4 regions of the Halobacillus salinarum genome follow, and region 1 is predicted to be linked to each of the others. Evidence: riboswitches for the same ligand, from Rfam matches in the RefSeq annotation. Region 1 holds a riboswitch; each other region holds the start of a gene.
The links. Region 1 has a riboswitch for S-adenosylmethionine ahead of MUN89_RS03340 (sodium:solute symporter family protein). Riboswitches for the same ligand answer to the same signal wherever they lie in the genome.

Region 1 (8,119 bases):
CGGGAAGACAAGAAACAGTATGGTCTGCATAAGCGGAAGGATAATTCCCGCTCCTGATGCCTGCAGAATTCTTCCTAATAAAAGGACAATAAAGTTTGGTGCGAGCGCACAGATGAGAGTTCCAACTGCAAACAGTCCTACGGCCGTCATAAACAGTCTCCGTGTTGTAAATCGTTCAATTAAAAAAGCAGTAATAGGGATCATGATGCCATTTACTAGCATAAAAATCGACTGCAGCCACTGGGCCGTATTTGCATCAAGCTGAAGGTCAGCCATGATTTTCGGCAGCGCAGTAGCAAGCAATGTTTGGTTTAAGATTGCAACGAATGCACCAGAAATTAATACAATCATCAACGGTACCCGGTTGATGGCTTCCTGCTGCTGTGCTTGTTCTTCCGCCATGTCAATATTCCTTCTTTCTTTTCAAATAATTACCTAACAACTGATTTTAGCACACTTCCCTGCTTTCTTTTAGTAACCTGCTCACAGAATGAAAAGAGGAAAAAATTTATTTATGTAGAAACCATTAACGTATTCTTTACAATATGTCCGGAAGGAGAAGATTTCATGCTTGCATTCAAAACGCTCAATGAGGTGCCCCTTAAAGAAGCGGCTGAGATTTGGAATTTATGTTTTGAAGGGTATTCCATGAATGTTTCTGTCACTACTGAAGGGCTGATTCAACGGTTCACAGCTGATGGGCTGTCTGTTGAACTTTCTTTTATTGCTTACAAGGATCACAAGCCGGCCGGCATCGTGCTGAACGGAATCCGGGAGCAGCAGGGGAAAATGCGCGCCTGGAATGGAGGGACAGGCATCCCTGTTTCCTATCGGGGGAAAGGCTTAGGCAGGGAGCTGATTGAACATGCCTTGCAGCTTTATCAAGAGCGCGATGTAACCACAGCCAGTCTGGAAGCGCTCAGCGATAACGGGAGAGCGATTAAGCTCTATGAAAAAATGGGTTATAAAAAGATAGAGACTCTGCTTTTTTTACAGCAGGAAGGTACACTTCAAACAGCTGCAAACCAGCAGGGTTTCCAGTTAGAGACGTCCATCGCTTCACAAGCTCAGTACCTAAAGTTTTCTCCTAAGCGTGTGCCGTGGCAATGTCAATGGCCGTCGCTCCGTCTGGACGGTGAGCTTGCCGTCGTGAAGAAGGAAGGAGAAGTGCTTGCTTATCTGTTATATAAACGGCGCTATGACGAAGAGGGCAGGTTGAAAACGATTCTTTTGTTTCAAACAGGCGGGGAGGAGCAGCATCCAGCCTATCGAGAAGCTCTGGAGTTTGGACTAGGGCGGATCTTTCAGCCGCGCATCCATTGCAAGCGGATGACGTTTAATTTTCCTGAATCCAGCTGTACCGCTGTAAAGCTCTTGAAAGGTCGAGGATTTGAAACGAGCATGCGACAGGTTTATATGGAGAAAAAACTGTAAAAAAAGACGGCTCGGAAGATTAACTCCGGCCGTCTTTCATTTGATTAAACGATTTTTGAATATTCTTCTTGCGTGTGATTTGCCGGTTTAGTAAAACTCATGCAGGCAATGAACAAACCGGATACAATCAGTGTTAACACAAGTCCGAGTAAACCCGAACGGTATAATTCGTGAAAGAAACCCGCGGTGAGAAGGATTAAAACGACTGCTCCAGCTAAAGCATACGTGCCCAGATGCTTGACGGATCCTTTCCATTTCCATTCGTTAGAAGAATCAAGCAGGCTGATGAAAACAATGGTCACGATGTTGGCGATCATTCCGATCCACACCGGATGGATGTTCAAATAAAAGCCATTAATCGCCCAGCCGCCAAGGTGGTACCAGAGAAGGCCGGCGGCAGAGCCGGTAAATAAGGAAACAAAAGCGGCCCGCTTCGTTACGACCGGCCAAAAAATAGCTGCAACAACTGGAGCGAAGGTGGCAGAGTTCCGCGTCACCCAGGCAAGCACATTCCACCATGCCGATTGTTCTGCACGCAGCATAGCAAATCCGATCATAAGCAGAGTTAATAACAGCAGGGACCATTTCGTGTACTTGACCAGCTGCTGTTCAGTTGCTTTCGGGTTGATTGCCTTCCCGACGTCCCGGCCAAGACTGGTTGCTCCGGAAAACTGACACGGAGCCCCCCAGCTGAGCGCTGCTGCCCAGAAACCGAGGAAAAACAATCCAACAAGCGGGGCGGGAAGTGTATCCATCAAGTACATAGGAACGGCGATCAACCCACGTGTTTCTCCAGGGACAGCTTGGGCTGCAGCAAGCCCGAATAAAACCGCGCCGGCAATTAAAGGAATACCTAACAGAGAAGCATAAAGCAGACCGTTACGTCCCTGTTTAGCCGTTTTGCAGGAAAGTGCCATTTGGAAGGCGGCCTGGGCAAGGATGACATTGAATAAAAACGTGCCAAACCAAGCAAGGATGGTTTGCATTCCGACACTGCCGACATGGGCATACTGAGGTTTTTCCTGAAACAATTCCTTCAGTCCGTCGACCCCTGGATTTACAAAGAAAGCGTAGGTGCCGATGGCAAGCATGATGAAAAAGATCACGACATTGCTTAATTGCGTCAATCCAACGGACCACATGCCGCCGAACTGTAAATATGCAAATAACAAAGTCGCAGTGAGCACGACAGACCATACAAGAGAAATGCCTGTAAAAACCGAGAGCGCTGAAGCAAAAGCTAATGCGGTAGCGACCGACCACATCGGAAAAGTGAATGCCGTAATGGCACCGGCTAAGCCGCGGACTTTTTCTCCGTACCGGTCTCCGAGCAGACCGGAAATCGTGACAAGTGCTTTTTTCCTGAAAGGTGCAATCAATACTAAAGCGATAATCAGGACCTGCACGGTTTCTGCAACCCCGTACCACACAGCTGAGACTCCGTGAAGATAACTCAATTCAATAATGGCAATATAAGAGGAACCCGAAAACAATCCCGTGATACAAACGGTAACAAACAGCGTATTAAAGCTGCGGCCGCCTACAAAATAGCCATTTCCATCGGCGGCTTTTTTCCTTGCGACCTGGCTGATAAAAATTAAATAAACGGTATAAACAAGAGCAAACCCGATAAACCAATAACCAACCGTCGTCATAATAAATCCTCCTTTTCAATAAAAAACGGCCACTTCAAAAGGAAGAGGCCGTTACTCTTCCTCATCTCTCAGACTTCTGTCTGCTGGAGTTAGCACCTTGTCATTATGGACAGGTTGCTGCAGGATCGCGGGACCAAGTTCCTCCCCTGCTCTTGATAAGGATGTATTCCGTATAAATTTGTCTAACACATTACCGCAGTAAACAGATAAAGTCAATGCGATTTCATGAATATAGGTTGAAAGAAGGATTCATCTATTTGTTAGTCTGCTACTTTGGACGGAGCAGTGCTTACGGCTTTGCTGGTTGATTCTCCCGGCACCAGCTTTGCTGGGAGGAGAATTTCCTGACACGGTTCGTCCTTGTTTGCCATCCGCCAGATCAATCGGTTAACGGCGGTCCGTCCAAACAGTTTAAGGTCAATATCCATCGAAGTAATTCTTGGTGTAGAAAGCTGCGAGAGCTGGCCGTTATCGAAACTGCAAATAGAAACATCATCAGGCACATGAATCCCGAGCTGCTTTAATCCGGAATTGACTAGATAACCAAGGCCGTCGTTGACGCAAAACCAGGCCGTGGGCTGTTTGGGGAGCTGTTCGATAAAGCGGTTAATGACGTCATCTTCTTCACGGGCATCTTTAAACAAAAATTCCTCGTTTACAGGAACGTTGTAATCCTTCAATGCGAGGAGAAACCCTTCCAGACGCTCCTGGTAGCTCGGAGAAAAATCTACGTTTCCTACATAGCCGATATTCTTATGGCCAAGCTCTAATAAGTGCTGGGCGGCTCTGTATGCCCCGAAGCGGTTATTGGTAAGAATGGCATCAGCTTCAATATTAGGGTGATGGTGATCGACTAGAACAGTCGGTACACCTGTATTAATGACTTCCTGAATATAATCATTGTTTAAATGGGAGAGAATCAATACGCCATCAACCGAACGATCTTTTAAAAAGGATGGCAGCGATAAGCTTTCTTCGGACTTTTTATTAATGGACTGTAATAATAAGTTTTTCGTTTGTTTCTGGGCTTCTTCTTCAACCGTCAAATAGATTTCACCAAAAAAGCTTTTCATGGAGAAAGCAAATTCAGAAGCAATCAATCCAATATTTCCTGATACAGCAGACTCCGCGTCGTTTGCCTGAGAGCCTTTCGGGACGTAGTTGTATCCCAGCTTATCGGCGGTTTTGTAAACTTGTTTTCTTGTAGCATCACTGACTCCGGGTTTTCCGGTTAATGCCTGGGATACAGAGTTCTTCGATATATTCAGCTCATCGGCAATATCCTGCATGGTCACTCTTTTTGCCATAAAAGGTTCAACCTTTCTATTAGATGATTCGTTCATTTGTAACGTTACAAAACAATATACGTTAATTTGATCAGTTTATCAATAGGTTTGCTTATTTGTAGCTATTTTAAGAATATTTCGATCAACCGTTGACATTACAAGTTAACGGTGTATAATTCTTTGTAACGTTACTGATTGGCGTTTTTGTTAACGTTACAAGTAATTTGTAATCATGGGCCAGTTATCATTATCTTACTAAAATTTGTTAATCGCTTCCAATTCATTGAGGAAGCTTTACTTATTCACAAACATGAAAGGGTTTTCAGAAAACTACTATATGAAGCTTGGAGGAGAAAAAAGCATTATGAATGTAATTCGATTTCAGGAGAATCCACTGATCACTCCGCAGCAGGTGAAGCCTTATCACAATGACCATGAAGTGATTGGCGTTTTCAACGCAGGAGTAGCTGAATACAATGGCGAAGTCCTTTTGCTTCTAAGGGTGGCCGAACGCCCTTTGACAACGGACAAGGAAGTAATTAAAGCCCCTTATATTGATTTATCGAGTGGAACAGGAAAGCTGCAGATGGCAGAGCTCGATCTAAAGGATCCCCGCTATGATTTTTCCGATCCACGATCGATTACTTACGCAAAGAGTGGGAGAGCAGCTTATTTAACTTCTCTTTCCTACATTCGAATCGCCCGCAGTAAGGATGGCAGGCATTTTACAATTGATGATGAACCATTGATCTACCCTGAGAACGAACGGGAGGTGTGGGGCATTGAAGACCCACGGGTCACACAGATCGATGATACGTATTACATTCAATATAGTGCAGTTTCGCCTGAGGGTATCGGAGTTGGCCTTATTTCAACGAAAAACTTCTCCAGCATGAAAAGGCATGGATTAATGCTTCATCCAGAGAATAAGGATGTCGCCATTTTTCCGGAAAAAATCAATGGCAAGTATTACTGTCTTCACAGGCCTGTTCCTAAAGGCATCGGACGTCCGGAGATTTGGATTGCCGAGTCTGATAATCTGCTTTACTGGGGAAATCATCAATATTTACTGGGATTAAGTGAAGACGGCTGGGATAACGGGCGAATCGGCGGCGGAGCCGTTCCCATACGGACTGAAAAAGGCTGGCTGGAAATTTACCATGCGGCTGATAAAAACAACCGTTACTGTCTCGGAGCCGTGCTGCTGGACCTTCAGAACCCGGCACAAATCCTTGCTAAAACAAAAGAGCCCATCTTAACGCCTGAGAGTGATTATGAAACAAGCGGATTTTTTGGCAATGTTGTTTTCACTTGCGGGGCTGTCGTGGAGGAGCAGGAAATTACAGTTTATTATGGAGCTTCTGACACTTCCATGGCCGCAGCCACGATGAATCTTGAAGATATTTTTTCACAACTGACTTATCGCTGAAAGGAGGTGCCGTCTTGTACCGCGTGGAAAGTTTGTTAACAGAATACCGGGCAAACCGTTTAGTAAAAGAAGCGGAAAAACTGATTTTTGCTGGGGTAGGGAAGAGAGATGTCTACAACATTACAGCTCCTTTTGAAGACAACGGAAAACGGATCATCGCCGGAAGAGTCGAAGCACGCGACTCGGAAAATTCAGAGGTCGTTTTCTTCTCTGAGCAAAATGGAGAATGGCGTCCTGAACCGGGACTCCCAACGTATTCCTTGCAGGATCCGTTTGTTTCGAAAATCCATGATGAGCTCGTGTTTGGCGGGGTGGAGATTTTTCCTCATCCGACAAACGAAGGCGCGTTATCATGGCGGACCGTTTTTTATAAAGGGGATGGATTATCCGGCTTAACCCGTTTTGCATCAGGACCTGATGGCATGAAGGATATCCGCTTAGTCGAGCTTGAGGATAAAAGCATTGGTGTGTTCACAAGGCCTCAGGGAGAAAAAGGCGGCCGGGGGAAAATGGGCTATACTTCTATATCCCAACTCGAAGAGCTGCAAGCGGAAACCATCGCTGAAGCTCCGTTGATTGAATCACATTTCGCTGATGAAGAATGGGGCGGGGCTAACGAAGTACGGCTTTTGAAAAATAACGAAATAGGCGTGCTCGGTCACATGGCAGCGTTTGATGAAGCCGGGAACCGTCATTATTATCCCATTGTATTTCAATACGATCCTGTGCATAATCAAATTTCCCATATGAAAATCATTGCTTGCCGTGATGATTTTCCAGAAGGAGAAGCGAAAAGGCCGGATTTAACCGACGTGTTGTTCAGTGGTGGCATCGAACGCTTAAACAACCAGGAAGCTGCACTTTATGTAGGAGCGAGTGATGCGGAAGCATACAGAGCCGTCATTTTTGATCCATTTGTCAGTTTGGAACAACAAAACAGCTTATTTAGGAGGGGAATGTAATCGTGAAGAAAAATAACTGGGCACGTTTAATCGTGATGGTAGTAGTGATTGCACTTGTAGCTTCAGGCTGTAAATCTGGAGGCGGCGAGGGAAGTAAAGATGGAAGTGTAAGCATTCAATTCTGGTCTGCGCCGAACCCGACGCAGCAGGCGTTTTGGAAAGAGATGGCGGATGAATACATGAAGGAAAACGATAAAGTCACCATTAAAGTAACACCAATGCCTGAGAGCCCGTCGTCAGAAGCAGGTATCCAGTCGGCGATTGCTGCGGGTAATGCGCCGACGATTTCTGAAAATATCTCCCGTGGGTTTGCTGCTCAATTAGCTGCGTCGAGTGCGATTGTGCCGCTTGAAGAGTTCGATGGCTATGATGAATTAATCAAAGATCGGAAAATGACCGACACCATTTCCACATGGAAATTTGCTGACGGCAGCCAGTACGTGCTGCCTATTTACACAAACGCAATGCTGTTCAGCTGGCGAATGGATATTCTTAAAGAACTTGGATATGAAGAACCTCCGAAGACGTACAGTGAAGTCCTTGAAGTGGGAGAAAAATTAAAAGAAAAGCATCCGGATAAATTCCTCTGGGCCCGTGCTGATCTAGTTAAGCCTACGTGGTGGGCTAGATGGTTTGATTTCTTCATGCTTTATAACGCCGCGTCTTCAGGCAATAATTTCGTCGAGGGCAGCAAATTTATTGCTGACGATCAAGCGGGTATCGACACATTATCATTTATGAGTGATTTAAGTAACAAAGACCTGCTGTTAACCCGGGAAGCGACCGATCCGTTCGAAACCGGTCAATCGATCATGATGGATTTAGGTCCGTGGACCTTTACTTACTGGGCCGATAAGTTTCCGGAAATGAAGTATGGCGAGACTTATGAGCTTTCTATGCCGCCAGTACCTGATGATATGAATCCTGAGAACGCAAAAACCTTTGCCGATACAAAAGGGCTGTCCATTTACGCTTCGGCAACAAAAGAAGAGCAGCAGGCCGCGTTTGATTTTGTTAAATGGGTCTATTCAAATCCTGAAAATGATTTGAAGTGGCTGAAGGACACTAGTCTTCCACCTGCACGTGACGATTTGTCCAGTAATGACACCTTTACCGCTTATTTCGAGGAAAACCCTCAATTAGTGAAATTTGCTAAAAATATTCCAAATGCTGTACCTCCGATTGATAATGAAAAGACGGTAGAAATTCAAGAAGCGATTGGAAAACAGGCGGTTAATCCTGTAGTTAAAGGAGATAAAGATCCGGAAGCTGCATGGAAGGACATGAAGGATGCTATTGACGGGGTGTTGAAGTAAATGAATAGAGAAAATGCGAGGCTGGGGTGGCTGTTTG
Region 2 (8,119 bases), 660 kb from region 1:
ACCCATGACTTAAAACCTATAAATTTCATTTATTTAATAATCTTTTTTAACGGTTTGTGAATGGTTTGCAGGAGAAGATTCATTACGCTTGGATGAATTAAATCGTTAATGGGCAAGGAATTCCTGAAGCGGCTGCGTCCCCTGGAGGACATCAAAGCTTTTATTCTCTGCTCTTGGAACGGAAAGCAGATAAACCAGTGCTTCAGCTGCGTCTTCGCGTGAAATTTGGCCGAATTCCTTCAGATGTGCAGCTAGTTCAACCTTTCCGCTTCCTGGTTCATCAGTTAAACCGCCCGGCCGTAAAATCGTGTAATTCAAACCGGATGCTTTTAAATATTCATCGGCTCTGTGCTTCGCATATAAATAATGTCTCATGCCGCCCGGGCCTATTTGAGGGCGGTCCGCTGCCATCGAACTTAGCATGATAAAACGCTGAACGCCATAATGCTTGGCATGGTCGACCGCCTTGATTGCTCCTTCTTGATCCACTAAAATCGTTTTGTCCGCTCCTGTATCCGGCCCTGAACCAGCCGCAAAAATGACAGCTTCCACCCCGTAAAACGCTGATTCAAACCCGTTCTCAAGGTTTCCCAATACCGTTTTTACTCCCTTAGACTCAAAGGCAGGGATTTGATCGCTGTCCCGTACCATGGCTACAGGTTCGTGCTGGGACTCCTGCAATTTATCGACGATATGTCTTCCTACGTTTCCATTAGCCCCGATCACTAATACCTTCAACTCGGCACCCTCCTTAAAATGATAAGTCTTTGTTCAAAATTCCCTAAATGTTAAAAAATAAACGACGGACCGGCGTTGCAGGAATATCTCCGCACATTAGCGAATCTTTCTACAAGATCACCTAATAAATGGGAGTGACCATCAATGGCGAATACGTATTTGTTTACAGGTTTCCCTGGATTTTTGGCGAGCAGTCTCTTGAAAGAGATGCATCATCAATCCTTTCCAATTGAGCGGGTATATCTTCTCCACTTGCCTATAATGAAACAACAGGCGCACAGACAGCTGCAGCAATTAAAGGAAAGCGGGATAAATGCCGGTGATATTCAGCTTTTGGAAGGCGACATTACCAAGCCGGACTTGGGACTTGATTCCAATACGTCTCAATCATTAAAACAAGAAATCACCCACTTCTTTCACCTCGCCGCACTATACGACCTTGCTGTCCCTCTTTCTTCTGCGTGGAAGGTGAACGTCAAAGGCACACGAATGGTCAATCAATGGCTCCATTCCTGCCTCTCGCTGCAGCGATACATCTACTTTAGTACCGCCTTTGTATCAGGTCAGCGGGAAGGAATCATTTATGAGGAAGAGCTTACACACGAGCAAGGGTTTAAAAATCATTATGAATATACAAAATATATCGCCGAACAGTTGGTAACCCAAGCCCAAAGGGAACTGCCAACAACAATTATCCGACCCGGGATCACTGTCGGACATTCCCGCTCCGGGGAAACACTGAAATTTGATGGACCATATTTTATATTGAATATGCTGGGTAAACTAAATAAGCTGCCCTTTGTTCCGCATATCGGTAACAGCAGGGCAAAAATTAACCTTGTCCCCTATAACTATGTAGTCGAAGCCACCTTACATCTTGCCCACTTTGCAGAAGGATTGAACAAAACCTACCACTTAACCGATCCGAATCCTTACCCCGCTCAGGACATCTATGAAATGTTCTCTAATGAATTAAATAATAAAGAACCACACCTCACGCTTCCTGTACCAATTGCAAGCACAGCATTACAACTTAAATGGATAAGAAAATGGATGGGTGTTCAAAGAGAAGCCGTGTCTTACTTTCTATGTGAAAGTGAATACGACTGCACTCATACTCTTTACGATTTAAGGAAAACAGATATTCGCTGTCCGGATTTTGCCTCCTATGCATCTCACTTGGTTGACTATTACAAACAGCACAGAGACAAAAAAGAGAAGCATGTATCGATCGTATAAAAAAAGAAGCTGGATTCAAAATCCAGCTTTCTTTTGTTAGGGTTCTTAAAATGGATTTCCTTGCCGTTCATTGTAATGATGAACCATGGACACAATCATGGCACCCATTTTGGGCTGCTCAGGCTGAAGCACTTCACTAATGCCCGCTCGTTCAAGCTCAGAAGCCGTCACCTTACCGACCGCCACTGCTAGTACTCCTTCATTGAAAGCATTGACCAATTCTTCAGCTCGAGGTGTGTGAAGCAGTAAATTCTGAACTTGGGTTTTACTCGTAAAAACGACTGCATCCAAGGTTTGACTAAGAATATTTGTTTCCAGTTCCTCTAAAACTTTCGGATCCGGTCTTTCATATTTATAAGGCTTTGAGAGATATACAGAAAAGCCAAACTGCTCTAAGCTTTCTTTCAATTCAGCGTCATCCTGATTATAAGCTTGCAAGAAGATCCGCTGGCTTTGTTCGTTGTTTGTTTCCTTTTTTAAATAGTGAAACAGGTTATCCATCGTCCCGTCTTCAGCTGTTAAATCTGCATTCAAGTTGTGTTCTTTCATCCATCTCAATGTTTTGCTGCCTCGAACGGCGAGTTTCAACTGGGATAATTTTTTAATAAACTCACCTTGCAAACCGCTGTCTACTGCTGAATCCTCCAGGGTTCTTGCCCCTATACCTGTCGTGAGCACCGCCCAGTTAAAAGGTTCATCAATCAATGTACCGACGTTTTCTCTGCATGTCTGTTCGTTTAGCTGCTGTTTGCCCTGGATGGAAAATACACGGGATGTTCCACCCTGCTTTTCTATTAATTTTGAAATGTTCTCTGCTTGTCTTGAAGCAGCAATTCCTATATGTTTATCTGTTAATCCAGACACTGCTCATCCTCCTTTTTCAACAGCATATAAAGCCAGTCGATCATTTTCATCTGCTTTTCCTCTAATAGGAACTGCTCAGCCAGCAGCTCTTTTAATAAGCTCTGCTGCTTTTCTTTAGAGAGCATCGAATGTTTAATAAGCTTGCGAGCTTCATATAAAAACTCGATATAATTACCGTATTCCTCATCAAAATCCTGTTCCATCTGTTTTTTTAACTGGCCGGCTAAAAGTGGACTTGCACCGTTAGTAGAAATTGAAATGGAGAGTCTTCCTCTCTTAATAGAAGCGGGGATATAGACGTTTCCTCGTTCCGCTTTTTCAGCGTCGTTAATCAAGGAGTCTTTAGGAGCACTGTCAATAATCTGCTGATTCACTGCGGGCTGATTTGTAGCGGCAACGATAAAAAAAGCACCTTGAAGATCACTTGGATCAAATGTTTTTTGTTTCCAAGTAATCGACTGCTCTTTCCACAACGCATCCAGTCCACTGGTTAACGCAGGGCTGATAACCTCGGGGGTCACGCCCCATTCTGCTAAATTCAGCACTCGGCGTTCCGCCACTTGACCGCCGCCTACTACTACCACTCGCTGATTTGATAAATCAACCATTAAAGGCAAAATTCCCATAATATGCGCTCCCGTATTTAGATATTTTGCACCTGCTTATGTTTACCCTAATTATCAGGATTACAACCAATCTTTCAAAGATTTCCTTTTGTATCTAATGCCTCTTGAACACGATCCACGGCAGCTTCCTGGATGAAAGGGTGGTGCCCTAAATACTCGCAGAACACATATCGCTCACCAAGCTCGTCTACTTTTTTCCTCATGGATTGAATCAGCACTCCTGTAAACCACAAATAAGGAACGATAAAAACCTGCTGTGAATCCACCTTTTCCAGTTGAGCAAGGGCTTGTTCAAAAGAAGGCTTGAGAGCTGCTAAAAAACAAATGTCGAGGTGGGAAATATTCGTTTTTGCTTTCAACCGTTCCCCGATTTCTTCCATGTCTCTTCTCGTTTTAGGATTTCGGCTTCCCCGGCCTACTAATAGAATCCGGGCATTTTCATGAATCGGCTCCTTTGCTTCCTTCATCCTTTCAGCAAGGATATCTACTAAACGATCCTGAACTCCCAGCGGTTTTCCATACGTAAATGTGAGGTTCGGGTACTCTGCTTTTATTTCGTTCAGTTCAGCAGGTATATCCTTGTAATAGTGACCGGCATCGAGCAAAAGCAGAGGAACAACTGCAATATTCGTTGCCCCTTCAGCTGCAAGCTTTTCTACAGCTGTATGAATATTCGGCTCTGCTATTTCCAAAAAACAACCCTCTTGAAGCGGTGCATCTACTTGATGCTTGAGCAAATCAATAAACTTCAATGCTTCCTGCTTAGCGGCTTCCACCCTGCTGCCATGACTAACATATAATACACCTTGCAATGGGTAAGTCACTCCTTATCCTACAAATGCCTGGGTTTTAGAATCCTCTTCCAAATGAAGCTGTTCAAACCATTGCAGCTTCTCTCTTAGTGTAACAACCTCACCAACAATAATCATGGAAGGATTAGTGATATGATCCATTTTTTCCGAAATATCAGCCAGGGTGCCGACCACCGTTTGCTGACGGTTCGTCGTTCCCCAATGAACGAGAGCGATCGGTGTTGTGGCCGGACGTCCAAATTGAATCAATTTATTACAAATCTCAGGAAGCTTCTTTACCCCCATATAAATACACAGCGTATCAATACTCTTGGCCAGGTGATGCCAGTACTGATCTTCCTCCGCTCCTAACTTCGTTACTCCTGAAACGAACGCCACAGATGAACTGAAGTCTCTATGAGTAAGAGGAATTCCGGCATAGGCAGGTGCGGCAGATCCAGAGGAGATCCCAGGCACGATTTCAAAAGGAATTTTCCGCTTGGCTAACTCCTCCGCTTCTTCTCCTCCACGTCCAAAGATGAATGGGTCTCCCCCCTTCAGCCTGGTCACGGTTTTCCCTTGAGTCGCGTAATTACATAACAGCTTATTAATATCTTCTTGACTGAAAGAGTGGTTATCGGGGCTTTTTCCACAGTACACAAGCTCTGCTTCCGGTTTTGCATAAGTTAAAAGCTCTTCATTGATAAGTCGGTCATATAATACGACGTCTGCTTTCTGAATGGCCTTTAAACCTTTGACAGTGATTAGTTCCGGATCACCAGGACCTGCTCCAACTAAAAATACTTTTCTCATGATTCCACTCCATCCTTAAAATGATTTTGAAAATCGCTGTTTATTACTACTCTATGAAATGAACGGACCGAAAACTTCTAAAGATCACTCTCTTCCATGGAGACCGCATTCGGTTTTGTCAAAGCCGCTCCATCGGCCTTCCCTGGAATCCTCCAGACTCCCCGTTGGGAAAGTACATGGCTGGCAGCCGATACTCGGATAGCCTTGATCATGCAATTCGTTGTAAGGCAACCCGTTTAGTCGGATATAAGACCATACATCATCCCAAGTCCAGTGAATAAGCGGGCACACCTTTAAGGATTTAAAACGATCATCTTTGTTAATAAAATCCGTTTTACTACGGATCGGCGACTGTTCTCGTCGAAGGCCGGAAATCCAGGCAGGAACTCCTGTCAGTACTTCTTCCAACGGCTTCACTTTTCTTAAATAACAGCACTGGTTTGGGTTTCGCTCCCATAAGGCGGGACCATATTTCTCTGATTGTTCATCGATGGTTAATGACGGTTTTTTCATTTCTATTTGAAGCTTAGGATATTTTTCCTTGACTTTGTCAATTAATTCATAGGTTTCTTTAAAATGTACACCTGTATCAAGAAATACAACCCTTGCATTTTCTTTGACTTTTGAGATTAAATCAACTAAAACAATTCCTTCTGCCCCAAAGCTGCAGGCATACACAATCGAATCTCCAAATGAATCATACGCCCACTTTAACACCTCGGCTGCCCCTTTTGTTTCATCTACAGGCTGTAACTGTTTAAAAGGATCGCCGGGGAAATGATCATAGCTGATACTATTTGTCACGTTTCTACCCCTCCAAGCTCAGATGAGCTGTGAATTAATTCTCAATAAAAAGTCCTCTTCTTATCATATTAAGAAGAGGACTTTATCGTTCGTCACTAAGTGGGCGCTCTTCTTATCTTCCAGACAATCATTTGTCCGTAGGAGTTAGCACAGTGTTTGATCATAAACCTGTTGCCGAGGCTTCCAAGGGCCTATCCCTCCACCTCTCTGGATAAGAAATCATTGTAGTTCGATGATTTAGTTAATGATGGTTATCATATGATGAATTGAACAAAATGTCAACAGCTTGTACAGAGAATGCTGTTTTTCCTGTTTTTATCCATTTACCGAATCAGGCTTCCATCCATCGTTCGTATAATTTATCGATGTCTTGAGCGAGTGCTCTTTTTTCTTTTTCAAGCTTTTCAATGTCGGAGCTTGAAGTCTTTCTTTCCATTTCTTCCTCAATAAGCGCCAATTGCTGCTCCTTTTCTTCGATCTGGACTTCGAGACTTTCCGGCCGGCTGGAGGGAGATTCCGGCTTAATCGCCGCCTTCACAGCTTCTTTCTTTACTGTCACAGACTTTTGTTCTTCTAAAAGCGCGTTCCAATGATGATTCGTTTCTTCATAGCTTCCAAAATACCTGTGGAGCTGTCCGTTTACTAAATAAGCCGTTTCGTTAAAGCATTGATTCAAGAAATAACGGTCGTGGGAAACGCATATGACCGTACCTTCAAAACCTTGAACGGCGTCTTCGAGGACTTCCTGGGAATCAATATCCAAATGATTCGTCGGTTCATCAAGCACGAGAACATTAATCCCTTGATGCATAAATATAGCTAACTTTAACCGCATCCGTTCTCCACCGCTAAGCTGCCCGATTTTTTTAAAAACATCATATCCATAAAACATAAAGCCAGCTAATATATGCCGCGCCTGTCCTTCAGTTACTCGAATAAAGCTTCTGAAATAATCAATCATCCGCACGTGTTCATCATTGTCTTGAAGCGGATTTTGAGCTAGATAGCCAAACTTTGCAGATGGGCCTGTGCGAATGGTTCCTTGATCTGGTTTCTCAACTTTTAATAACAACTTTAATAAGGTGGATTTTCCGCACCCGTTTTCTCCAACAATCGCAAGCCGGTCCCTATATCGAATGTGTAAATCAAGATCAGCCAAAATATTTCTTGAAGCATAGCTTTTGTGAAGCTTTTCAGCGACTATAATGTCTTTGCCCATTCGATCTTTGGTATGGAAAGTTAAATTCATTTTTTTTGGGTCGATGAGCGGTTTGTCGATTTTTTCCATTCGTTCAAGGGCACGCTCCATGCTTTTGGCTTTCTTAAACAATTTTTCATTTGGAGGATTTGCTTCATTTGCCCATTGCCTTAAACGTTTAATGGCTTCTTTCATTTTTTTTATCTTTTTCTGCTGCTCCTGGTATTGATGAAACTCTGCCAGCAGCTTTTCTTCTTTCTGCTTTTCATAAGAAGAATAATTCCCTTTGTAACGGTCAATTTCTCCTGATTCAATCTCCATAATGCCATCCACTGTATGATCAAGGAAAGACCGGTCATGCGAAATCATACAGACGGTCCCATGATACTGTTGAATATAGCCTTCCAGCCACTCAATGGCTTGTAAATCCAAATGGTTGGTCGGCTCGTCAAGTAAAAGCAAACCTGGTTTTTCCAAAAGAATTTTGGCTAAGCCGAGTTTTGTCTTTTCTCCCCCGCTCAAATGTCTGCACGATTGGTTCAGCAGAGACTGGATATTTAATCCTTGAGCTACCTGGCTGATCATGGATTCCATTTCATACCCTCCAGCCCTGGTAAAGCGATCCTGCAATTCCCCATATTGTTTTAAGGCTTTCTCCATCTGTTCCGGGTCAAGCATCGCTGTCTCTAATTTCTTCATTTCTTCCATCATTTGTTGAAGAGCATGAAAAGCGGACTTCAAATAGTCATAGCCCGTATCATTCCGTTCTTCTGGAATCTGATGCAGGTAGCCGATCGATAGCCCTTTTTGTATGAACAAGTCACCGCCATCTAAGGACTCCTCCTTAGTCAGCAGACGAAACAGTGTTGACTTACCGCTGCCATTTCTTCCTACCAGCGCGGCTTTCTGCCCTGCTTGCAGTTCAAAGTTCAGTGCTTGAAATAATTCATTTCCCCCAACAATTTTATAAGCATTTTTTAAAGTAATTAACATTTTCATTCCTCCTAAAGACAAAAAAAGCCAGAGGTCCCGTTACCTCTGACTTT
Region 3 (8,119 bases), 1.2 Mb from region 1:
AACGATCGCGTACTTCTTCTGAGTAAACACGCCTGCACAAAAACAAGTGATACAGACGGAAACCCGAACCATTTACGTATTGGTTCGGGTTTCCTTATTTCAGCTATACATGTGTACGTACCACTTCGTCTACATTCTCCGCTTTCAACCAGGGTCTTCGACTCGTGCTCTTACTGAATTTGTTTGTATTGACTACACTTTCAATCGTCCTTTGATTTATACGATTTTCATAGTTGTCTTTTAATAGTCCTAGTTCTGTCCATAGTCCTTTGTTATTACAAGATTCATATAAAAAAAGCTGGAGAAAATGATTTCTCCAGCTTTCCTTCTTTATTTTGATTCTTCTTTTTCTTTATCCGCTTTTTCTTTCTGCTCGCTGTCCATAAATCGTAGTAGATCGCCGTAAACAACTTTATCGGAATAGTCGAGTTCTTTATCCGCTTTTTCTTTTAGAGGTGCGCAGGTTTCTGCCTCAATTTCTTTCTCTGTTGATTTGTCATAACATTTGTTGCCTTCAGCAGCATACACATACTTATCGGTAACAACACTGCCATCACGAAGAATAGTAAAGTCTTCCCGGTTTTTAGAGAACAAGTCTGTGCCAAACTGGACATCATTCTTCTCATCAATTCCAAGCAAGTGAAGGATGGTGGGTTTCAAATCAATTTCTCCACCAACAGTATGCATATCTTTCCCTTTCATACCAGGGATGTGAATGATCAATGGTACTTTTTGAAGCTGGACATGCTCGAATGGACGAATATCTTTACCAAGGATCTCACTCATGGCACGGTTATGGTTTTCAGATATACCATAGTGATCCCCATAAAGAACGAAGATCGTATCTTTGTACTGTCCATTTTCTTTCATAAGCTTGAAGAACTTTTTAATGGATTCATCTTCATATCGAACCGTTTGGAAATAACGGTCTACAGAACCATCTCCGGTGTTCGCAGGTTCTATCATTTCCATGTTCTTATTATTGGTAATATAAGGATAGTGGTTCGTCATCGTAATAAACTTGGCATAATAAGGCTGTTTTTCCTTATTTAACATAGGCATGGACTGTTCGAAGAATGGAATATCCTTCAGTCCATAGTTTACAGAGTTCTCGTCTGTAACGTGGTATTCCTCTTTAGAATAAAACTTGTCATAGCCAAGGGTTTGATACATGACATCCCTGTTCCAGAAACTGTCATGGTTTCCGTGGAAGACAATTGGATTGTATCCATTATCCTTTAATATCTCAGGTGTTGCATTATATTCATTGCTGGCATTTGTTGTATATACGGCGCCACGCGGCAAGCCATACAGAGAGTTGTCAATTAAGAACTCTGCATCTGAAGTTTTACCTTGTCCGGTATTATGATAGAAGTTATCAAAGTAAAAGCTGTCATCGGCAAGATCGTTAAGGAACGGCGTAATCTCCTGCCCGTGCAGTTTACGGTCCATGACAAAGTTTTGGGTGGACTCCAATGAAACAAGTACGACATTCTTTCCTTTTGCTTTCCCGAAGTATTTACCGTGCACACCCATTTTCCCTTGCTGGGAGTTCACGTAGTTCAAGATTTCGGTCAATTCGTTACTATCTGCGAATACACGGCGTGATGAAGTTTTAGCCGTCATGACACTATCATAGACGTGATAATTATAGATTCCTAGAAGTTTTACTAGTTTTGCTCTGTCAAACGTACGAACGAGCAGTTGTGGACGTTCTACCTCAGCAAGGCTTAAATTCACTGCTGCAAACCCAAGAACAGCTGCATAAACCATTGCAATTGTACGTTTGCGGAATTCCATCGCTGGACGTGTTTTTTTACGCATTACCCATACGAGAAGGATAACAACGTCAATCCAATAAAGGATGTCCATTGGATGGGTAAGGGCTTTAGTGCTTCCGCCAAGATCTCCGAAGTTTTTATACTGCATGAGAACGGGTAATGTAATAAAATCATTGAAAAATCTATAATACACTACATTGGCATACAACACGAAAGACATAAGGAAATAAATCGTCATAAACGCTTTATTTCGTTTTTTCGGTGAAAAGAAAAATGATAGTCCTAAAAAGAAAAGAATAGAACTAATCGGAGTGATGACTAATATGAACTGTTGAATACCATTTTCAATATCTAGAGTAAACGCTGTTTGTAAGGCATAGTAGGTTTTTGCCCATAGGAACACTATGGCTGCTGCAAAGAAAACCCACCCTTTGTTTAAAAGTTGTTTTTTGTCCTGATTCATGATGAACCTCCTAAATTATTCTTTCATGAATTGTATAATAATATAAATTAACAAAAATTTTACATTAAGTAAACAAGTAAGAAGAACTAAATTATGAAAGATTTGTTACAATGTACTCTTATGAAACTTAACCCATTTTACACACGTATAAACCTAAAAGTCAAAACAAATTTAGAAAGGGGTAGATGATATGACAACATTTTCCATTAATGATTTTGTATCCCAAACGAAGCAGGATGATGCAGAGAATGAATTTTTTGAGCTGGAAACCCCTAGAATACTAGAAGTAAATTTAACCGATCGTGTATGGGCGAAAGCAGGTTCCATGATTTCTTATATTGGTCAAATCAAATTTGAACGTGAAGGAATCCTCGAGCACGGAGTTGGGCGGATGTTTAAAAAAGCCTTTTCCGGCGAAGGAACTTCATTAATGAAAGCAGAAGGTAGCGGACGTCTTTACTTAGCCGATCAGGGTAAGAAAATTACTATTTTTGATTTGAACAATGAATCGATCACTGTAAATGGAAATGACCTGCTGGCATTTGAGCCTGGTATTGAATGGGACATTAAGTTAATGAAGAAAGTCGCCGGGATGTTATCTGGTGGTCTCTTTAATATTACGCTGCAAGGTACCGGGCTGGTGGCTGTCACTTCTCATTATGAACCGTTGTCTTTACTTGTTAGTCCTGGAGAACCAATCATTACGGATCCTCATGCCACAGTTGCCTGGTCCGGCCATCTGCAGCCGGAATTTCGCACGGATATCAATTTGAAGACTTTTTTTGGCAGAGGTAGTGGAGAATCGATACAAATGGAATTTTCCGGCGAAGGATTTGTCATTGTCCAGCCTTTTGAAGAAGTGTATTCGGAAGGACGAAATTCATGACTTAATGAACCGATGTTACAGGTGGTGCAACCGCCGTCATTTTATTTCCTCGACAAACATACATTAATTAATAAAAAAATTTCGTGCTTCTTCCTTTACTTCAGAACGAAATCATTGTAAGATGAGAACTATCAAAATAATAACGGAAACTTCTTATCCAGAGAGGCGGAGGGACTGGCCCTTTGATGCCCGGCAACCATCGATTCAATCACTGATTGAAGAGAACGGTGCCAATTCCTGTAGGATGTGTAAGCATCCTAAGAGATGAGAGGATCGTACGGATATTACGACCCCTTTTCTTATTTGGATAAGAAAAGGGGTCTTTTTGGTAGTTTAAACCGTCCAGCTCTCGAATGAAGAAGTTGCGTTAACGAAAGGAAAGATGAGGATGGCGACAGCGATTTTTGGTGCAGGATGCTTTTGGGGAGTAGAAGCCTTCTTTGAAAGGTTTGAAGGGGTAACAGCCACTGAAGTGGGGTACACAGGCGGAACTGTACAAAATCCAACATATGAACAAGTGAAGACTGGAGAGACAGGGCATGCAGAAGCTGTGAAAATTACTTACGACCCTTCTATCATTACTTTTAATGAACTGGTAAACATATTCTTTGAAGCCCACGACCCAACCTCCAAGGATCAGCAAGGTGCAGATATCGGGCATCAGTACCGTTCAGTTATTTTTTATAACGATGCAAGTCAAAAATATATTGGAGAAGAAAAGATTAAAGAATGGGGTCAAAAAGGAATTTTCAAACGTCCAATTGTGACAAGATTGCAGCAAGCAGACACTTTTTATAGAGCTGAGGAATACCACCAAAAATATTTTCAAAAAAATGGATCAGTAGCTTGCGGGATTGGCTGATCAAGCAAAGAGCCTTCGAACGGCTCTTTTTTTATTGAGCAATTTAAGCAGGTTACGTGAAAAGAATTTTGTCCTATAATTAGCTATGGACAGTTCGTAACTTTTAAGGAGAGATACATATGCGGCTATATGTGGCGCTTGGAGCTTTAAGTTTAATATGGGGATTATCGTTTGTTTTTATCAAGTGGCTGGTCGAACCAGCAGGGCTGTGGGGTACTGTTTTTATTAGGTGTACTGCTGGAGCTGTGGTAGTACTTCCGCTTCTATGGAAAAACAGGCGGGAATTCATTCGACGGGTACCGTATCAAGATTTGTTGGTAGTAGGAGTGTTTAATGCAGGACTCCCTTGGGGACTAATTGCCCTTAGCGAGACACAAATCAATAGTACTACTGCCGCTGTACTTAACGCTTTAACTCCTATTTGCACAGCTTTTATCGGCTTTTTGTTTTTCTCAATCAAGCTGAAGCCCCAGCAGTGGGGAGGGGTGGTTCTTGGGTTTCTAGGAATTCTCGTCCTTATGAATTTTGAGGCAGGGGAATTATTGAAAGAAAACTTTATTGGGATGGGAACGATGATCCTTGCTGCGATTTGTTATGGATTCTCTTCCCAGTACACAAAGAAGAACTTACAAGAAACTGGAGTTTTGTTGATTGCTGCATGCACATTAACTGTCGGAGCCATAGTCGGTCTCATAGGCATGGGAGTAACTGGTTCATTTAAGGCATTTGTCCATGTGCCATTTTTAGATCCGAAAGTATTAATTGCCATTATTGGTCTAGGTTGTTTTGGCTCAGGGATCGCTCATTTACTTTTTTATTATCTCGTTACAAGAGGCAGTGCGGAGTTTGCTACTTCAGTTACGTATTTAATTCCAATTACAGCCATGATTTGGGGCTTTATCTTATTGCATGAACAACTAACAAGCCGCCTGGCTCTAGGATTAGTAATTATCTTTACCGGAGTTTACTTGGCTGGCAGAAAATCCGTCCGTTTCAGGACGGCCATTAAATCAAAAAAAGCCGGCTGAAACCACAAAAAAGCAGCATTAATTAGCTGCTTTATTTCGTATATCTGTTCGCATAGCTGCTGGCTACGATAGAATCAGGTTTGATTTTGGGTTCGATGCCCAGGGATTCGATTCTTGCAATCATTTCATTTACATAAACACGGGTCCTGTTTCGGTCCCCTGCACCAATATCGATATGGCCTTCCATAGTAAAAGTCGAACCTTTATAAATATAAGGAAGGATCAGGTCAATAAGCTGATTAATTTTGTCCGGAGTAAATAAGGCAGCTACTTCTTCCGTTAAAGTGGTCTCAAAAGAGATTCTTTCATGAAGGACGGTCATTTTTCTTGGTATTTTCACTTTACGGAAACAGGCCCATGCCCCTTTTCCTACCCTTTGAATGACAATTCCAGTGATGAATAATGTATAGTCACGGTGGATTTGGGAATCTGTACCTAACATGAGCCTGTAATTTCCTAAGGGGTCCGAGCTTACAAAGCGATAGATATGTTCATACACTTCTGAAAAATTCATCTTGTCCCGGGCAATGTTCTGAAAAGTAAGTTGCTGGTCCACTTTAAACACCTCAGTAATAGAAATGATCTTTCTGTTATTTCAAGCAGTATTACTAGTAAATGGTGATCCGTATAATGTATGAAAGTGTCAACTGCAGTAAAGATCTTACCCATAGTGTATGTTGTTTTTATTCATTCGTCTGGATGATCCCGGCTCATATCCTATTTCATTCGCTGTCCATAACAATTTCCCTTCACAAAGAGCGTAGCATTGCCTTCTTTTTTCAAAACCTTAACAATTTGTCCGGTTAAGTAAGGTTTAATATAAGATAGTATGCCTAGTGTACTTCTTATTATTCAAATCCCTCACTTTATCCTTGATTACTATCAACATATGAAAAAAAGAAGAAATCATTCCTTTGTAAGGCTTATCTGAACACTTAAGTTAGAAAACAAACACCCAAAAGAGAATGACAATAATAAGAAATGTTATGGCATAAATCAGTGTAAGAAGTGGAATACTTGAATGCTTATCCGCTTCTACCAGGCTCTTTACTTCTTCTTCCTTGGATTTTTCTTCTCTATTTAACACGCGTCTGGCGATCCAAAGAGTTCCTATTAAAGCCGCCGCACAAAGAATGGCGATAATCAAATAGTAAATGGAGTTCATTCTTCTCCCCTCACTTCCTCCGTAAGTATTTCCATTATAAAGGGAATTCCTTCCGTAAAGCGAAAAGTTAGTTTATTTATGCGTAATAAAGGTAATAGACGTTGAAGCCTAGAAATGAATATTATAATGAATTCATAATCCAGGGTGGGAGGCTGCGCAATGTATCAATCTTTGAACGGGTTCTTTGCTTCCTGGGAATTTGAATGTGATCAAACAAAAAAGTTGTTTCAATGTTTATCTGATGAAGCTTTGCAGCAGAAAATCACAGCAGATGACAGAGATTTAGGGAGAATCGCCTGGCACTTAATTATTTCGATAAAAGAGTTAATGAATCACACAGGATTAAATATTGAAGCACCCGAAGAAGAGGAAATTATTTATTCAGCTTCCGTCATCATTCAAGAATACGAAAATACGTGTGAATCTTTAAAGAAAGAGATTTATACGCAATGGACAGATCAATCTTTACAAGAAAAGAATTCACTGTTTGGCAAGGAAATGCCCAATCGTTTTTTTCTCATGACCCTGATTCGTCATCAGATCCACCATCGGGGCCAGATAACGGTGTTGATGCGTCAAGCTGGTTTAAATGTCCCTGGTATCTATGGACCATCCAGAGAGGAATGGGGCGCATTAGGAATGAAAGTCCCTAAAGTATAAAAGTGGAAATCTTTTATTATTGAAAAATTGGCGGTGGCACTGTTTTATTCATTTATTTGAAAATAGCGACTTGAGTTTCACTACATAGCTGACAATACATGCTTTCTCTCTGTAACTGTTTCATTCAGTAAGGAGGAAAGCTTCTTTTTTTGGGGCTGATCTGCACATGCTTTCAGCGGCTGCGATTAAAGGACGAATTAAAGTCGTTGTTTGTTCTTAATCGATCCCCTACTATTTATGGTAACTGTAAGAGAAGAGTAGGAGGGAAACGAATGGAAACGATTGAAGAACTCGAATTAAAAATGTGTCAGCCATCCAAAGAACTTATTCATGATTTATCCCAGCTTCAAGGAGATATCATGATTTTGGGAGTGGGAGGGAAAATGGGGCCGACTTTAGCGATGCTTGCTAAAAACGCGGTCCGCTCCGGGCAAGTGAATAGAAGAATTATTGGGGTTTCGAGATTTTCCAGCGGTTCATTACAAGCGGAGTTGGAAGACTTCGGAATCGAAACGTTAAAAGCTGATTTATTACAAGATGAAGAATTGCAGGGTCTTCCTGAAGTAGACAATATTATTTACATGGCTGGCAACAAATTCGGTACCAATGGGAACGAGCATTTTACTTGGGCTATGAATGCCTACTTGCCGGGAAGAGTGGCAGAAAAGTTCAAAAATTCACGGATGGTTGCTTTTTCAACTGGCAATGTGTACCCTCACAGTTTGGTTGGACGAGGAGGATCCTCAGAAGAAAATAGGCCCGGGCCAGTTGGCGAATATGCACAATCCTGCTTGGGCAGAGAAAGAGTATTAACCTATTTTTCGCATGCTTATCGTATGCCACAGGTCCATTTTCGTTTGAATTATGCTATTGACTTAAGGTACGGCGTGTTAGTTGAGATAGCAAAAGCAGTAATAGAGGAGCGGCCGATTGATCTTGCTATGGGATTTGTGAATGTAATCTGGCAAGGAGATGCCAATGAAATGGCATTACGCTCTTTGCTCCACTGCGATTCTCCGCCATTAACCCTCAATATTACTGGACCAGAAACCCTTTCTGTCCGCTGGTTAGCAGAGCGATTTGGAGAACAACTTGGAAAAAAACCAATGTTTTCAGGGGAAGAGCAGGAAAAAGCACTTTTAAATAATGCTTCACGCTCTCATCAGCTGTTTGGCTATCCAAAAGTATCGATTAGGGAAATGATTGAATGGACAGCAGAGTGGCTGAAGCATAATGGCGAGCTTCTGGGCAAACCAACTCATTTCCAGGAGAGA
Region 4 (8,119 bases), 530 kb from region 1:
TATCGGCAAGCGTAACCGAGTCCACACCGGCTTCTTTTAACGCTTTTGCTCCTTCAAAGAAACGCTCGGTGCGAAGCCGCTTCGGCGGATCTAATTCCACTATAATCGCACGTCGTTCGGCTGCGATTTCATGAAGTTGGGGGCTGCGCTCCTTTACCTGGACTTCGGTTTTAGGCTGAACTTTCTTTTCCGGCACGGTTTTAGATTGAATGGGTGCTTTCCCTTTAACGGAAGCAGCAATGGCTTCAATATGTTCTGGAGTTGTGCCGCAGCACCCTCCGATCAGCCGGGCTCCCTGCTCGTATAAAGCCAAGGCGCTTTTTTTGAAATATTCGGGATCAGTCGGGTAGATTAATCTTCCGTCATCATAATCCGGAAGACTGGCATTTGGATAAGCAGAAAGTACGGCTTTATCAGGGAGGGGCACGTCCTCCAGTGCCTGGATCATATGATAGGGACCAAGGCGGCAATTTACCCCGATGACATCTGCACCGTTATTTTCAATTAATTCCAAAGCTTCGTTTAACGGAGTTCCGTCTTGGAGTACACCAGGTTCATGCATGGATACTTGAGCAATAACAGGCAAATCGGTTTCTTTTTTGGCGATGTGCAGAACTGCAAGCAGTTCTTCCAAGTCAAAATAGGTTTCAAAAAGGATGGCATCGACTTGTTCGAACAGCATGCAATAGAGCTGTTCACGAAAGCTTCGCTTTATTTCTTCAAGGGAGGTGGTTTGTTTTTGGATTCCGCGGATACCGCCGACAGTTCCCGCAACATAGCATTGATCTCCCGCCGCCTGTTTAGCAAGCTTGATGGCAGCCGTATTGATTTCCTTTACTTGCTCTTCCAATCCATAACGGGCAAGCTTCACGTAGTTAGCTCCATACGTATTCGTCTGAATAATTTCGGCACCTGCGTGAACATAGGCTTTGTGAACATTCAGTACTTCCTTGGCATGGGAAAGGTTCAGCTCTTCAAAACATTGGTCAATGCCGTAAGAATACAATAGCGTTCCCATCGCTCCATCACCGATCAACGTCCGCTCGTTTAGTGCATCTATTAGTTTCATAGATTTAACCACCTACCTTTGCGGCTGCAAGTGGAAGATCTTCCACCTGATTGAGAGCCGTTTCGAAATCACGAATTAAATCCTCCGGCTGCTCCAGTCCGACAGAAAGACGGAGGAGGCCGTCTGTGATACCACGTTTCAAGCGTTCTTCGCGAGGCATAGAGGCATGGGACATGCGGGCAGGGTAGGAAAGAATCGATTCCACTGCCCCGAGACTTACAGCAAAAACCGGGATTTCCAAGTGCTTGGAAAAATCTTTGACGGCTGCTTCATCTTTCAGTCTGAAGGATAACACAGCGCCAGGGCCTCCGGACTGGTAAGAATGTGTGGAAGCGCCTGGGTGCGATGTGAAGCCGGGATAATACACTTCTTCTACTTTTGGATGCTGGGTCAAATACGATGCGATTTTAAAAGCTGACTCAGAAGACTGCTTCAAGCGGCAATGAAGGGTTTTAAGTCCTCGAAGGACGAGCCAGCAGTCATGGGCTCCAAGAATCGATCCGAAGGCATTTTGTAAAAACCCCAGCTGGTCGGCAAGCCTCTCATTATTTACGACGGCGAGCCCGGCCACAACATCGCTATGGCCGGCGATAAATTTCGTCGCACTGTGAAGCACGACATCTGCACCGAGTTCTATTGGCTTCTGCAGAGCAGGAGTCATAAATGTATTATCGACAAAGGTTAAGCAGCCGTGAGCTTTGGCAAGCTTGGATACCGCACGGATATCGGTAATGTTTAATAACGGGTTCGATGGTGTCTCAATGTACACAACCTTTGTGTTCGGCTTGATAGCAGTAGCCACGGCATGCAAATCAGTCATGTTTACAAAGCTGTGATCGATTCCAAACTTAGTCAGTACATCTCGAATCATCCGGAACGTACCGCCATATACATCCTCAGAGATCACGACATGATCGTCTTGCGACAGCAGCATGAATGATGTGGAAATAGCTGCCATCCCCGAAGCGAAAGCAAAACCGTAAGAGCCTCCCTCGAGACTTGCAATCGTTTCTTCTAGCGCCTCGCGCGTCGGATTTCCGGACCGGCTGTAGTCATATTTGCCAGGTTGGTCAAAGTCCTGCTGGTGGAACGTAGACGCCTGCTGAATCGGGACGCTGACCGCCCCCGTTTCTGGATCGAATTTGTGCTTACTGTGCAAAAGACGTGTTTGAAATGAATGTTGTTCCGTCATTGGATAAGTTCCTCCTTTACCAATTGAGTTAATGCCTGATTGAGATCTCCAAGTAAGTCGTCAATATGCTCGACTCCTACGGAAAAACGAAGCAGTCGGTTGCAGACTCCGTAGCTCGTGCGCTTTTCTTCTGGTATATCCGCGTGGGTCTGTGTAGCAGGATAGGTAATAAAGCTTTCGACTCCTCCTAAGCTCTCCGCAAACGTAATCACTTTAAGACTTCTGAGAAAAGGATCCACACAGTGTTCAGATTCGAGTCTGAATGAAACCATTCCACCACGGCCCGGGTAGAGGACGTGGGTAACTGCACGGTGGTTCTGCAAAAATTCAACGACTGCTTTAGCATTCTCTTCATGTTGGCGCATCCTTAAGGCCAGTGTTTTCATCCCTCTCATCAAAAGCCACGAATCAAACGGGGATAATACGGCACCGGCAGTATTTTGATAGCTGCCCAGCTGTTCGCATAGCTCTTTGCCTTTGCCGATAACCAGCCCGGCTAAGACGTCATTATGACCGCCAAGGTATTTGGTCGCACTGTGGATGACGATGTCTGCCCCTTCCTGTAAAGGTTTTTGGATATAAGGGGTAAAAAGGGTGTTATCAACGATAAGCAGCAGGTTATGCTTTTTAGAGATTTTTGAAATGCTGGGAATGTCAGCGACGTGCATTAAAGGGTTAGTTGGGGTTTCCACGTAAATGGCTTTTGTTTTATCCGTGATCTGTTCTTCCAATGCCCCTAAGTTGTCGCTCCCACAGTAACGAAAATTGACCCCCGACTGCTTGCGGACGTGTTCAAACAATCGATAGGTTCCTCCATACAAATCCTCCGAAACGAGAATTTCATCTTGATAAGTAAATAGGGAAACAACCGTTTGGATAGCTGCCATACCTGAACTGAACGCATAGCCTGCATCGCCGCCTTCAATTTCTGCCATCGTTCGCTCCAGAATCGCACGCGTCGGGTTGCCGGTTCTTGCATAGTCAAAGCCGGTCGATTCTCCGATGCCCTTATGCTGATAGGGAGTAGAAAAATGTACGGGTGCATTGATGGAACCCGATGGATCCCCATTATTTTTTCCTGTATGCACAAATTGCGTTTCTGTATGAGGGGTAGTCATGATCATTCTCCTTTAGTGATTTTATAAAAATAAAAAAAGCCTTCTATAAGAAGAAGACTTTGGAATGTAAGGGTCCTTCTTCTTATCTTCCAAGTTGATGAATCAACTTGCTGGAGTTAGCACCATTCTGGTCAAACCAGTGGTTGCTGAGGCTTCGCCGGGCCAGTCCCTCTGCCTCTCTTGATAAGAGAAATACTATGAACTTGTTTAATTAAAAAGCTTTCTCACTAATCTACACTACTTTTTATCATTTTACAACAGAACAGAGCGAATTATTTGAATTTTTAATAAAGAATTCATTCTTTTCTTTTTTCTTAAAGACAAGACAGAAGGTTAAACGCCGCCCGATATTCCTCTTCCATAAATATGGCCATCCCCGAATAAGTTCAGCTCCAAATCCTGCGACAGTTTCCGGAGCAGCGCACCACCTGCCGTACTGTTGCCTTTTTCATCTATGGCTGGCCCGACAATCCCGATGCCCATCAACCCGGGAACCACCCCGATAATACTGCCTGAAACGCCGCTTTTACAAGGGAATCCCACTTCTACTGCGTGCCGTCCGGAAGAATTGTACATGCCGGAAGTCATCATTATGGCGTTAACGGTACGCAGATGGTTAGCGGGTATCAATTTTTCATCGTTATCCGGAGCTCTTCCCCCTCTCGCCAAAAACAACCCGACCTTTGCAAAGTCATCACAATTCATCATCACCGAATTAATTCGAAAATAAAGATCCAGAGCTTCTTCCACATCGGTTATTAAAGTACCAACGCTTTCCATGAAATAAGCAAGTGCCCTGTTTCTTGCCCCGTTAGCTTTTTCTGCTTCATAAACTTGTTCGTTCAAATGGAGTTCCTGGTTGTCGGTCACACGTTGAAGAAAGTGGAGGTAGCGTTCAAAGCGGTTATTATTATTGTGTCCTTTAATCAAGGCGGAGACGGCTATCGCTCCGGCATTAATCATTGGGTTAAAGGGTTTACTTGTATCATAGGATTCAAGCTGGCTGATCGAGTTGAAAAAATCGCCCATCGGCTCCATGCCTACAGCTTGAAACACACGGTCCTTACCAAAGTCGTGCAGAGCAAGCATGAGTGAAATAATTTTTGAAGTACTCTGCATAGGGACAGTTTGCTCCCAGTTTCCTCCTGTAAACTTTTGTTGGTCTGTGGTTAGGATCGTGACTCCAAGCAGGTCTTTTTTTGTGCCATCTAAATCAGGAAGGGAAGTGTTCACTTCTCCTTGGGCAGCAAACGGCATGCTGTCTTCTACAGCGTCCTCTAAGTAGTCGTTATTAAGCTTATGCATTATCCATACTCCTTACTTAGAAAAAATAGTCATTTCTGTTAAATTACCCAGCCATCAGCTTCTATAATCGAAGGACAAAGGGAAAAAGCCATCGATCATCCCGATAGCTTCAAATCTTTATTCCTGTTTTAAATAGCGGCGATCCTTTAAGAAAAGTTTCCAGAACAGGATGAAACCTGGGATGAGAATGGCGAAGCCAATACCGTAAACAACCAGCAGCTGATAAAAAATAGTAGGGTTCGTAAATCCTTCTTCCACGGTTAAATGAGGGTACACTAAGTAGGGAAGATGGGCAGATCCGTACGCATAAATCGCTGCTCCGTATTGCAGCATGATTAAGATAACGGCCGGCCGTGGATGTCCCCGGTATTCTTTATACCGTTTCACGAATAAAAATCCATATCCTACAAGAAAAAAGATCAGTGAAACGATAAACCAGTCAGGATTGGCTTGTATTTTATTTACAATCCAGCCGGCTTCCTGAGGCATCGCAGCAATAGTGAGCACAGCAACAATAATGGATACAGGGCCGAGCCAAAGCGCGTGGCTCCGGTATGTTTGGAAAGCTGACCAGTCGTCTGCTTCTTTAGCATAATCCATTAGAAATACCGAAGAAATAAACAGCTCGGTAGATAAACCGAAGGCGACATGCATATAAAGGGTTGGATCTTTAAACAGATTTCCATAGTGGAGCTGAGGGTAGCCATTCTCAAATTCGATAAATCCGCCTAAAGTAATAGGGAGGATACTTACGAGCAGCGCTGGGATCATCAGGCCGGTAATTCCTGATGTAATCCTTAGAATGTTTTTAAACTTTTGAGCATGGTGGGCAAATACCATAAAAGTTGTCCGAATGGTCAGCAGGATAAGGCCAAGGCCGACAGGAACAAGCAAAAGACTCCCAAGCATCGTCGTTGCAAAAGGAAAAAAAGTAACGAGAGCAACGACTAAAATGACAAAAAACACATTGGTGATTTCCCACGTAGGAGAAAGAAACCGGTTCGCGATTACTGAAGCATTGGTATGTTTGTTTTTTCCATAAACCATTCCCCAAAAACCAGCGCCGAAATCCAGCGATCCTAAAATGGAGTAAACAAAAAGAAAGCTCCATAGGATGGTAATCGCAAGGGTTGATGCTTCCATAATTGTTCAGCTCCTTTTTTAAGATTCAGCTTGCGGAAGTTCTTTGCTGACTGGATTCCGTTTGAAATAAAATCGTAAAACGAATGCTGTCACAAACAAAAGCGTTAAGTAGAGGGAAATAAATAATAGGAACAGTATGCCGACACTATTGGACTTTGTTGCTGCTGTGTCCGTCCGGAGCACGTCATTAATGGTCCACGGCTGTCTTCCAATACAGCTGAAGCACCAGCCGGTTTCGATGGCGATAATCCCAAGCGGGCCGCCTACGACAAGCAAGGCAAGAAGCCAATTAGGAAACTCCCGTTTTAAAAGTAATTTCCAGGCAAGGGCGAAGAAAGAGAGTACGAGCAGGATAGAACCGATGCCCACCATCACGTTAAATAGAATATGGATGTAGAGCGGCGGCCACAGATCCTGAGGATATTCATTCAGTCCTTTAACCTCTGTATCAAAACGGTTCCCAGCGAGAAAGCTTAGCGCCGATGGGATTTCAACTGCATATTTTACTTCCTGATCCTCAAGCGATGTATAGCCGCCGATCGATAATGGGGCATACCTTGTCGTTTCAAACAGCCCTTCAGCCCCCGCTAGTTTTCTTGGTAAGTATTCGTGGAGCATTTGGGCCGTTTCATGACCATTTAAGGCAGTAGCAAGCGACATAGCAGCTCCAAAGTAAAGTGAAATCATCAGCGCTTTTTTATGATAGTTTCGTTCCTGTTTCGAAAGGTTTCGTTTTAACAGCCGGAGAGCGGCGATCGAACCTATTAAAAAAGCAACTGTCATATAAGCTGAGAGTGTGACATGCATAGCTGTGATGCCGAAGCTCGGGTTGAAGAAAGCCGCCCAGGGGTCGACATTCGTGACTTCCCCACTTTCTGTAAGATCAAATCCAGCTGGAGTGTTCATCCATGCATGTACATCTGTAATCATAATCGCTGAAGCAGTCGCTCCAAGTGCAACGAAAAAGATGCTCAATATTCTCAGAGAAGGAGGAAGCCGGTCTGCTGCATATAAATAGATGGACATGAAGACAGCTTCGATTAAAAAGGCGAAGATTTCCATTTGAAAGGGCAGGGAAATGACCTGACCGACAATTTCCATAAAGTTAGGAAATAAGAGGGAAATGAGCACGCCAACAATGGTACCCGAAGCAATCGCAACGGCGAGCAGCACAGCAAATCCTTTCGTCCACCTTCTTGCCATTAACGCATAATCAGGATCTTTTTTAATTAAATGAAGAATTTCGGCTATGATAATCATCACCGGTACACCGACGCCGATCGTTGCATATATAATATGAAAGCCGAGAGATGTACCAAATAAGGAACGAGCCATCACAACGGTATCCAAAGAAAAGTCACCTCATTTTGAAAAATCAGCAATACTTAGCTTATTTTTCCAAGGTGATAGGGGTTTATACATGATTATTGCTTTTTAGTCAGGATTTTCCATTCATCGATTTCAAAGGTTTCAATATGATGATTCTGCTCAATGATGGAAAAATAGGTTTTAGCTTTCTCCGGGGCATTGATAAACCAACGTTCAATCTGGTCCTGCATAGGTTTCTCTTTCACCGTACGTGAAACCCAATCAGAAAATTTCATCTGTTTCCGTCTTGCCAGTTCTCTATGCACAGGTAAATAATAGTTGGCGAGCAGGCGTTTCCATTCGGAAACCTTCAGGGCACGACAGTGACTGGGGTCGCGAATGTATTCAAATTGATTATAGAATGAATCGAGTTCATCGTCTTCAGGAGCGACATTATCAATCATTAGAAAACTTCCACCTGGCTTTAATACTCGTGCCGTTTCTTTGATGAAATTTTCAGGCGAAGGAAAATGGTGTGGAGCGATTCTGCATGTAACGGCGTCAAACATATCATCTATGAACGGGAGTTCTTCTGCATCAGCAACCACATAATGAATATTTGGAAATCCTTGAAGGTGGCGGGCTGTGTTCTGGAGCATATCCTTAGTGATGTCGGTGGCAAAAACTGTGGATACTGAAGAGCTGAGCTGCCTTGCAACGTGCCCACCTCCAGTCGCAATATCGAGTACCGTCCAGTCTTTTTCCGGAGTAAGCCACTCAGAAATCAATTCCAAATCTGTCCGATTGTTGTGTGTTTTGCTTTGAACGTAAGCTTCCTTGTTCCTGGAGAACGTTTCCTGTACTCTTTTTTTTACGTCGTCGTTCATTGTACGCGCCGCCTTTCAATCAATAGGTTAATATTATTGTAATGGGTCTATAATGAGAATGATAATACCCGATTTCTATCGGAGCTGATAAGCAAAT

Region 2: linked by a shared signal. The riboswitch ahead of MUN89_RS21500 (phosphoadenylyl-sulfate reductase) and the one ahead of MUN89_RS03340 (sodium:solute symporter family protein) in region 1 are both predicted to bind S-adenosylmethionine.
Region 3: linked by a shared signal. The riboswitch ahead of msrA (peptide-methionine (S)-S-oxide reductase MsrA) and the one ahead of MUN89_RS03340 (sodium:solute symporter family protein) in region 1 are both predicted to bind S-adenosylmethionine.
Region 4: linked by a shared signal. The riboswitch ahead of MUN89_RS00410 (methionine biosynthesis PLP-dependent protein) and the one ahead of MUN89_RS03340 (sodium:solute symporter family protein) in region 1 are both predicted to bind S-adenosylmethionine.

The regions. Positions count from the first base shown of each region.
Region 1 is NZ_CP095073.1:605,356-613,474, forward strand. Features, by position in the region: gene MUN89_RS03330 (DHA2 family efflux MFS transporter permease subunit) at 1-402, opposite strand, end outside; gene MUN89_RS03335 (GNAT family N-acetyltransferase) at 568-1,434, shown strand; gene MUN89_RS03340 (sodium:solute symporter family protein) at 1,479-3,089, opposite strand; SAM riboswitch class I at 3,148-3,251, opposite strand; gene MUN89_RS03345 (substrate-binding domain-containing protein) at 3,350-4,396, opposite strand; gene MUN89_RS03350 (BtaManbiosPhlase) at 4,740-5,804, shown strand; gene MUN89_RS03355 (MTP-1 family protein) at 5,819-6,766, shown strand; gene MUN89_RS03360 (extracellular solute-binding protein) at 6,769-8,082, shown strand; gene MUN89_RS03365 (carbohydrate ABC transporter permease) at 8,083-8,119, shown strand, end outside.
Region 2 is NZ_CP095073.1:4,185,488-4,193,606, forward strand. Features, by position in the region: gene MUN89_RS21470 (SDR family oxidoreductase) at 106-738, opposite strand; gene MUN89_RS21475 (SDR family oxidoreductase) at 883-1,977, shown strand; gene MUN89_RS21480 (uroporphyrinogen-III synthase) at 2,023-2,841, opposite strand; gene MUN89_RS21485 (NAD(P)-binding protein) at 2,829-3,467, opposite strand; gene MUN89_RS21490 (sirohydrochlorin chelatase) at 3,542-4,291, opposite strand; gene cobA (uroporphyrinogen-III C-methyltransferase) at 4,295-5,071, opposite strand; gene MUN89_RS21500 (phosphoadenylyl-sulfate reductase) at 5,156-5,875, opposite strand; SAM riboswitch class I at 5,985-6,093, opposite strand; gene abc-f (ribosomal protection-like ABC-F family protein) at 6,207-8,066, opposite strand.
Region 3 is NZ_CP095073.1:3,623,227-3,631,345, reverse strand. Features, by position in the region: gene MUN89_RS18870 (DUF4395 domain-containing protein) at 1-26, shown strand, start outside; gene MUN89_RS18865 (LTA synthase family protein) at 331-2,244, opposite strand; gene MUN89_RS18860 (AIM24 family protein) at 2,435-3,130, shown strand; SAM riboswitch class I at 3,281-3,401, shown strand; gene msrA (peptide-methionine (S)-S-oxide reductase MsrA) at 3,519-3,992, shown strand; gene MUN89_RS18850 (DMT family transporter) at 4,112-5,020, shown strand; gene MUN89_RS18845 (ribonuclease H-like YkuK family protein) at 5,052-5,534, opposite strand; gene MUN89_RS18840 (hypothetical protein) at 5,961-6,185, opposite strand; gene MUN89_RS18835 (DinB family protein) at 6,345-6,845, shown strand; gene MUN89_RS18830 (NAD-dependent epimerase/dehydratase family protein) at 7,118-8,119, shown strand, end outside.
Region 4 is NZ_CP095073.1:73,404-81,522, reverse strand. Features, by position in the region: gene MUN89_RS00420 (bifunctional homocysteine S-methyltransferase/methylenetetrahydrofolate reductase) at 1-1,069, opposite strand, end outside; gene metC (cystathionine beta-lyase) at 1,074-2,261, opposite strand; gene MUN89_RS00410 (methionine biosynthesis PLP-dependent protein) at 2,258-3,379, opposite strand; SAM riboswitch class I at 3,459-3,569, opposite strand; gene glsA (glutaminase A) at 3,713-4,684, opposite strand; gene MUN89_RS00400 (cytochrome d ubiquinol oxidase subunit II) at 4,802-5,827, opposite strand; gene MUN89_RS00395 (cytochrome ubiquinol oxidase subunit I) at 5,846-7,177, opposite strand; gene MUN89_RS00390 (class I SAM-dependent methyltransferase) at 7,252-8,022, opposite strand.